2 regions of the Streptomyces bottropensis ATCC 25435 genome follow, and region 2 is predicted to be linked to the other one. Evidence: riboswitches for the same ligand, from Rfam matches in the RefSeq annotation. Region 2 holds a riboswitch; the other holds the start of a gene.

Region 1 (4,205 bases), 2.0 Mb from region 2:
GGGGGAGACGCTCGTGGGCCACAATCCGGCGGACGAGCTGGCACGGCGGCGCAACCGGGCGGTCTGAGGGGCGCCCCAGGCTCAGGGTGGGGCGTTGTCAGTGGCGTAGGGCAGCATCGGAGCTGTGAGAACCGCGCCCACGATCCTGCATCTCGACATGGATGCCTTCTACGCCTCGGCGGAGCAGGCGTCGAAGCCGAGTCTGCGGGGGAAAGCCGTTGTCGTCGGCGGGCTGGGGCCGCGCGGGGTGGTCGCGACCGCCTCGTACGAGGCGCGGGTCTTCGGGGTGCATTCGGCGATGCCGATGGCGCAGGCGCGCCGCCTCGCGCCGAACGCCGCGTATCTCACGCCGCGCTTCGGCTTCTACCGGGCGATCAGCGATCAGGTCATGGGGTTGTTGCGTGCGCTGTCGCCCCTGGTGGAGCCGCTGAGCCTGGACGAGGCGTTCGTGGATCTGGAGGCCGGGGGCGCGGCCTCGGACGAGGCGTCGGCACGGCTCGTCGGGGAGCGGTTGCGTGCGGACATACGGGCCATGACCGCGCTGACGGGCTCCGTCGGGCTCGCGGCCTCCAAGATGCTCGCGAAGATCGCCTCCGAGGAGGCCAAGCCGGACGGGCTGGTGCTGATCGAGCCGGGGATCGAGCGGGCGTTGCTGGGACCGATGTCCGTGCGGATCCTGCCGGGGGTGGGCCCGGCGACCGGGGACCATCTGCGGCGGGCCGGGATCACCACGGTCGAGGAGATCGTGGAGGCGGGTGAGGGCGAGGTCGTACGACTGCTCGGCAAGGCCCACGGACACGGGCTGTACGCGATGGCGCTGGCACGGGACGACCGGGCGGTGGTGGCCGAGCGGGACACGAAGTCGGTATCGGTGGAGGACACGTATGACGTGGACATCCACGACCGGGTACGGGTCCGGATGGAGGTGCGGCGGCTCGCGGACCGCTGTGTGCGCAGGCTGCGGGAGGCCGGACTGTCGGGGCGGACGATCGTGCTGAAGGTGCGGCGCTACGACTTCTCGACGCTGACCCGGTCCGAGACGTTGCGGGGACCCACGGACGATCCCGCGGTGGTGCGCGAGGCCGCGGCCCGGCTGCTGGAGGCCGTGGACACGACGGGTGGAGTGCGGCTGCTGGGGGTCGGGGTGAGCGGGCTCGCCGACTACACGCAGGAGGATCTGTTCGCGCAGGCGGCGGGAGAGCCGGAGCTCGTCGAGGAGGATGCCGGAGGCGGCGTGGAGGTGCCTGTGGCGGAGGAGAGCGAGGGCGGGGAGCGGATCTTCAGGGCCGGGCACGATGTGCGGCACGCCGAGTACGGGCACGGATGGGTGCAGGGGAGCGGGCTCGGGCGGGTGACCGTGCGGTTCGAGACGCCGCTCGATGCGGGGCCGGGGCGGGTGCGGACGTTCAGGACGGACGACGCCGCGCTGGAGCCGGCGGAACCGTTGCCGCTGGTGCCGGGTGGGGTGCTGGGCTGAGGTCCACGGGGGCGCCGGGGGCGCCGGGGGCGTGAGGGCGCGTCGGCCGTCCGGTGCTTTCGTGGCGGCTGCGGCTGCGGCTGGGGCTGTGGCGGGGAGCGGCTCAGGTGTCGTCCCGCTTCGCCACGTCGCCGAAGTCGTGGTCCAGGGGCTGCGGCGGGGCTATGTCCAGGCCGTAGTGGTGGTAGAGCTGGAGTTCCTGCTCGGGGGAGAGGTGGCGGCCCACGCCGAAGTCGGGGGCGTCCTTGATGAGGGCGCGGTCGAAGGGGATGCGGAGGGTGCCCTCGTACAGTTCGCTGGGCTCCAGGGGGACGAAGGCGTCGCGACCGAAGAAGCCCATGCGTATCGCGGCCCACTCGGGGATGCCGGTGGCGTCGTCCAGGTAGACCTCATCCACGGTGCCGATCTTGCTTCCCTTGCGGTCGAACGCCTTGCGGCCGATCAGGTGGCGCGGATCGATGTCGGTCTGCACGGGCCCTCCAGGTGGTCGCCAAGGGGTCGCGAATCGTCTCTCACACTACGAAAAGGCACATCGGGAGCGGCGGCCACTCGAAGACCAGTGCGTTGCCCGCGCTGATACGCTGGCAGCGGCTGCTGACCCCGTGCGGGAGAGTCCTCCGGACACCATCCGGCAGGCGCCGAAGGAGCAAATCCTCCCCGGAATCTCTCAGGCCCACGTACCGCACGGACGAGGTCACTCTGGAAAGCAGAGCGGGTGCCACGGCTCCCGCTCTCACCGACGGTGAAAGCCGGTCCGTACCTGGACCGGTGAAGCTCTCAGGTTGAGATGACAGAGGGGGAGGCCGTCGGGGCGCCCGTGCCGTGGTGCCCCTCGAAGGTCGTGTCAGACCAGGAGGCCTCCGTAATGACCGCCCATCGCATTCCGCTTTCCGAGCTCGAACAGGGAATCCCCTTCGAGCGGCGCCACATCGGCCCGGACGCCGAGGCCCGGGCCAAGATGCTCGCGCACGTCGGGTACGGCTCGCTGGACGAACTGACGGCGGCCGCGGTCCCGGACGTGATCAAGAACGCCGAGGCGCTGGACCTCCCCGGGGCGCGTACCGAGGCCGAGGTGCTCGCCGAGCTGCGTTCCCTCGCGGACCGCAACCAGGTGCTGGGCTCGATGATCGGGCTCGGGTACTACGGGACCTTCACGCCGCCCGTCATCCTCCGCAACGTCATGGAGAACCCGGCCTGGTACACGGCCTACACCCCGTACCAGCCCGAGATCTCCCAGGGGCGGCTGGAGGCCCTGCTGAACTTCCAGACCATGGTCGCCGAGCTGACGGGGCTGCCCACCTCCGGGGCCTCGCTGCTCGACGAGGGCACCGCCGCCGCCGAGGCCATGGCGTTGTCGCGGCGCATGGGCAAGAACAAGAAGGGCCTCTTCCTCGTCGACGCGGACGCGCTGCCGCAGACGATCGCCGTGATCCGGACCCGCGCCGAGCCGGCCGGTGTCGAGGTCGTCGTCGCCGATCTGAGCGAGGGAATCCCGGCCGACATCGCCTCGCGCGACATCAACGGGGTGCTGCTGCAGTACCCGGGCGCCTCCGGTGTCGTACGGGATCTCAAGCCGGTCGTCGAACAGGCCCACGCGCTCGGCGCGCTCGTCACCGTCGCCGCCGATCTGCTGGCGCTGACCCTGCTGGCCTCACCCGGTGAGCTGGGCGCCGACATCGCCGTCGGGACCACGCAGCGCTTCGGTGTGCCGATGGCCTTCGGCGGGCCGCACGCGGGTTACATGGCCGTGCAGGAGAAGTTCGCGCGCAGCCTGCCCGGGCGGCTGGTCGGGGTGTCCGTGGACGCCGACGGACACAAGGCGTACCGGCTGGCCCTGCAGACGCGGGAGCAGCACATCCGCCGGGAGAAGGCGACCAGCAACATCTGTACGGCGCAGGTGCTGCTCGCCGTGATGGCCGGCATGTACGCCGTCTACCACGGGCCTGAGGGGCTGCGGACCATCGCCCGGCGTACCCACCGGTACGCCACCGTGCTCGCCGCGGGGCTCACGGCCGGTGGGATCGAGGTCGTGCACGGGTCGTACTTCGACACGCTGACCGTGCGGGTGCCGGGCCGGGCCGGTGAGGTCGTGGCCGCCGCCCGGGAACATGGCGTGAACCTGCACCTCGTGGACGCCGACCTGGTGTCGGTCTCCTGCGACGAGACCACCACGCGGGCCCAGCTGGGCGCCGTATGGACCGCGTTCGGCGTGGAGGGTGACGTGGGGGCCCTGGACGCCGCCGCGGCGGACACGCTGCCCGAGGCGCTGCTGCGGTCGGACGACTACCTGACGCACCCGGTCTTCCACGACCACCGCTCCGAGACCGCGATGCTGCGCTACCTGCGCCGGCTCGCGGACCGGGACTACGCGCTGGACCGGGGCATGATCCCGCTCGGCTCCTGCACGATGAAGCTCAACGCCACCACCGAGATGGAGCCGGTGACGTGGCCCGAGTTCGGACAGCTGCACCCGTTCGCGCCCGCCGAGCAGGCGCAGGGCTATCTCACGCTCATCCGTGAACTGGAGGAGCAGCTCGCGGAGGCCACCGGGTACGACAAGGTGTCCCTGCAGCCGAACGCCGGCTCGCAGGGGGAGCTGGCGGGGCTCCTGGCCGTGCGCGGGTACCACCGTGCGAACGGTGACGAGCAGCGGACGGTGTGCCTCATCCCGTCCTCCGCGCACGGCACCAACGCGGCGAGCGCCGTCATGGCCGGCATGAAGGTCGTC
Region 2 (4,205 bases):
CAGGGGATGCCGACGCCGCCGCCCGGGGCGTGCGGGTTCAGCCAGAGGCCGTAGTGGTCGGGGTAGAGGGTGCGGGCCACGTCGAGGCCGTCGACCACCTCGTAACTGCGGTTCCAGCCACTGGCGGAGAGCTCCTGGGCGGAGGTCACGCACGGGGCGTAGTTGAACCCTTCGACCTCCATGTTCCCGTACTGCGCGTCCGGGGAGCCGCCCTGGCCGTGCCAGAGCAGCATCCAGATCTGGCCGGAGGACGGGGTGGCGAGGGCACGCAGCAGCGCCTCGTAGGCGTCGTAACGCCCGGGCGTCACCTGCCGCAGCATGTGCTCGACCTGCCCGGTGGCGATGCGGCTGCCGCTCGCGCTCACGTTGGCCGCCCTTCGATGTGGACCGTGATGGGTGGTGGACCCTGGTGGTGGGAAACAGCTTAGGTGGTGTGCGGGTTGAGCCGGTCAGGGCTCGGGGGTTGTCGTGCGTCACGGAGGGCGGGCGCGTCGTGGCTGGTCGCGCCCACGCGGCGGAGCCGCGTGATGTCACTGCCCCGCGCCCCTTCGAGAAGCACTGATCAGTAGCCCTGTTGGTAGAACGGCCGTACCTTCTCGCGGAGCCAGTCCCCCACCGGGTCCTGGGCGACGTCCAGGAAGACCATGTTGACCGGCCAGGGAACCGGCGTCCTGGCCAGGGCCCTGCCGAGGGCGGCCAGGGGGAGGCCGCGGTCGGCCTCCCAGGAAGCCAGTTCGACGCCGATGAACATGACGGGGGCGGCGGTCTCGATGGTGGCGAGGCAGCGGCGGGCGGAGAGGACCACCCCGGTCGCGGCGAACTCGGCGGAGGCGGCCGCGAGGAAGTCCACGGGGTCGTCCTGCCAGTCCGGTTCGAAGAGACGGACGCGGGCACCGTTCGCCGTGCCGTCCAGCGGGGTCCGTCCGGCCCGGCACAGCTCGGCCACGGCGGGCGGCGGCAAGGGCATGCCCACGACGCCGTCCGGGTTCAGGGCGAGGCCGATCTGCGGAGGCAGACCGCGCGCGAACTCGACGGCCGGGGCGATCGTGAACGACATGTGGTGGCCGACGACCTGGCGGAACTGCTCCTCGGAGGTGAAGACCGGCACGTACGCCTGGCCGTCGAACTCCATCGTGGGCAGATCGAGCTGACCGCTCTGCGGGCCGCCGCCCTCCGGCAGCGGCACCCAGACGAAGCTGCGGGCCAGCACCTCCACGATCCGCGCCCCGGCCTGGGGCACGCCGAGCGACGCGGACAGCACCTCCTCCAGCTCGTTGCCGGGCCACCCGCCGTGCCCGTGGGGATGCGCCTGTGCCGGAAAGTCCGCCGGGAAGTCCATCTGCTGCCTACCGCTTTGCTCCGTGATGCTGTTGTCCCTGCACCTTAATTGCTTCCGGGCCGGGGGCGCGCCCCTCCGGGGCGCCCCGCTACCCCACGAAGTCGATCCGCTTCAGGACGTCCGCCGCCGCCCGGTCGAGGAGCACCGCCGCCCCGCACCCCTGCGGCAGCCGTCCCTCCTCGACCCCCCGCAGCAGTCTGGTCATGGCACCCCGGTGCCGCGCGAACGCGTACCGCGACACCCCTCGCCCCCGCTCCCGCTGCCCGTCCCGCGCCTCGCCGGGTGTCACGTCGAGCAGCAGCAGATGCAGGGTGCCGCCCCGCCTCCTGGCCTCCCGGGCGAGCCAGCTTCGTACCCATGCCTGCGCCCCGCAGTCGTGCACGACGACGCCCTCCCCCGAGCGCAGGGCGCGCCGCAGCCCCGCGTAGTGGGCGAGGCGCACGAAGGGCCGGTAGGCCGCGTACGGCAGGTGGCGGGCGAAGCGCGCGTCGAACCGGTCGCGGGTGTCCTGGGAGTCGATCCGCACGCCCGGCACGCTCCGCCGCATCAGTGTCGACTTGCCGCTGCCGGGGAGCCCGGTCACCACCACCAGGTCCTGCGGGCCGAAGGACAGTCCGTGCGGGCTGCGCCCGGCACGCTCCCTGAGGTCGCGGACGACCGCCCTCGGGAACGGGCCGCACGCCTCACCGGCCGGTACGACGGGCTGCTTGGGCATGGCGATGCCCGAAGTGGTCGCGTACGCCGTGGTCCTGTTCACCGTGATCGTCCTCCCCAGGGGTATGGAGACCCATCCCCACAGATTGTAAAGAAAAGGTAATGCCCGATCCCTCCTGGTTCGGTCCTCGTCCTGCCACAAGAGTGCTACGAACCACTGTGTCCGCTTCCCCTCGTCGTCCCCTACCTGTGAAAGGTCCCCCTGCCGCGCCGCGTCGATGCGTGCAATGATGTGCGCGCCAACTGCATACCGGCCGCTTGAATCCGCGCGGGAGAGCTCCCAGCAGTCTCGCTGGGGCGCCGAAGGAGCAAGTCCCTCCCTTGAATCTCTCAGGCCCAGATACCGCGCGGGCGAGGCACATCTGAAAAGCGGGCCGCGCCTCTTCCGTAGGGGCCGGCTCCACCCAAGGTGCAAACCACGACCACCGGTACGCGCGGTCGCGGTGAACCTCTCAGGTTCCGATGACAGAAGGGGAGGATCGCCCTCGCCTGTCATGCCCTGGGAGCAGAACCGATGAGCAGTAGCCCCACCGCTGGATCGCGCCGTACCGCGCTCGATGCCCTGCATCGTGCCCTCGGTGCGACGATGACCGACTTCGCAGGCTGGGACATGCCCCTGCGCTACGGCTCCGAGCGCGACGAGCACCTCGCCGTCCGCACGAAGGCCGGTCTCTTCGACCTCTCCCACATGGGCGAGATCACCGTCTCCGGTCCCGGCGCCGCCGCGCTGCTCGACCACGCGCTGGTCGGCAACATCGGCGGTGTGAAGCCCGGCCGCGCCCGCTACACCATGATCTGCCGCGAGGACGGCGGCATCCTCGACGACCTGATCGTCTACCGGCTCGCGGACACGGAGTACCTCGTCGTCGCGAACGCCTCCAACGCCCAGGTGGTGCTGGACGCGCTCGTCGAGCGTGCCGCCGGGTTCGACGCCGAGGTGCGGGACGACCGGGACGCGTACGCGCTGCTCGCCGTCCAGGGGCCCGAGTCGCCCGGCATCCTGGCGGCCCTCACCGACGCCGACCTCGACGGTCTGAAGTACTACGCGGGCCTTCCGGGCACGGTCGCCGGGGTCCCCGCGCTGATCGCGCGCACCGGCTACACCGGCGAGGACGGCTTCGAGCTGTTCGTGAAGCCGGAGCACGCCGTCGAGCTGTGGCAGGCGCTGACCAAGGCGGGCGAGGGCGTCGGTCTCGTGCCCTGCGGGCTGTCCTGCCGGGACACGCTCCGCCTGGAGGCGGGCATGCCGCTGTACGGGCACGAGCTGTCCACCGCGTTGACGCCGTTCGACGCCGGGCTCGGGCGGGTCGTGAAGTTCGAGAAGGACGGCGACTTCGTCGGGCGCACGGCGCTGGCGGCAGCCGCCGAGCGTGCCGCCTCGGCCCCGCCGCGCGTCCTCGTGGGCCTGGTCGCCGAGGGCCGCCGGGTGCCGCGCGCCGGCTACCAGGTCGTCGCCGACGGCCAGGTGATCGGCGAGGTCACCTCCGGAGCGCCCTCCCCGACGCTGGGCAGGCCGATCGCCATGGCGTACGTCGACGCCACGCACTCCGCGCCGGGCACCGCCGGTGTGGGCGTGGACATCCGGGGCAGCCACGAGCCGTACGAGGTCGTGGCGCTGCCCTTCTACAAGCGGCAGAAGTGACACCTTCGTAGCGTTCGCCCGTAGTCGTACCGAGCGTGACCCTCGGCACATCCGCGCTGCTCAACAGCGGTTTCAGCCGTCCCCCCTTCATCACCACTCCCCCGCGTACAGGAGAATTCAGGCCATGAGCAACCCCCAGCAGCTGCGTTACAGCAAGGAGCACGAGTGGCTGTCGGTCGCCGAGGACGGCGTCTCGACGGTCGGCATCACGGAGTTCGCGGCGAACGCGCTCGGCGATGTCGTCTACGCCCAGCTTCCCGACGTGGGCTCCACGGTGGCCGCGGGCGAGACCTGCGGCGAACTGGAGTCCACCAAGTCGGTGAGCGACCTGTACTCGCCGGTGTCCGGTGAGATCACCGAGATCAACGAGGACGTCGTCAACGACCCGTCGCTGGTGAACACCGCCCCGTTCGAGGGCGGCTGGCTGTTCAAGGTACGTGTCGCGCAGGAGCCGGACGACCTGCTCTCCGCCGACGAGTACGCCGCCCACACCGCCGGCTGAGAAGACGA

What was found. A riboswitch is a leader RNA that binds a small molecule or an ion and turns the genes downstream of it on or off. The one in region 2 is predicted to bind glycine.
Region 1: linked by a shared signal. The riboswitch ahead of gcvP (aminomethyl-transferring glycine dehydrogenase) and the one ahead of gcvT (glycine cleavage system aminomethyltransferase GcvT) in region 2 are both predicted to bind glycine.

Annotation. Positions count from the first base shown of each region.
Region 1 covers NZ_KB911581.1:3,820,100-3,824,304, forward strand. Annotated here, with positions in the region: gene STRBO_RS0116860 (MerR family transcriptional regulator) at 1-67, shown strand, start outside; gene STRBO_RS0116865 (DNA polymerase IV) at 125-1,477, shown strand; gene STRBO_RS0116870 (PRC-barrel domain-containing protein) at 1,581-1,949, opposite strand; glycine riboswitch at 2,073-2,170, shown strand; gene gcvP (aminomethyl-transferring glycine dehydrogenase) at 2,343-4,205, shown strand, end outside.
Region 2 covers NZ_KB911581.1:1,846,126-1,850,330, reverse strand. Annotated here, with positions in the region: gene STRBO_RS0108300 (enhanced serine sensitivity protein SseB C-terminal domain-containing protein) at 1-365, opposite strand, end outside; gene STRBO_RS0108295 (enhanced serine sensitivity protein SseB) at 563-1,339, opposite strand; gene STRBO_RS0108290 (AAA family ATPase) at 1,428-2,096, opposite strand; glycine riboswitch at 2,313-2,409, shown strand; glycine riboswitch at 2,410-2,532, shown strand; gene gcvT (glycine cleavage system aminomethyltransferase GcvT) at 2,568-3,695, shown strand; gene gcvH (glycine cleavage system protein GcvH) at 3,820-4,197, shown strand.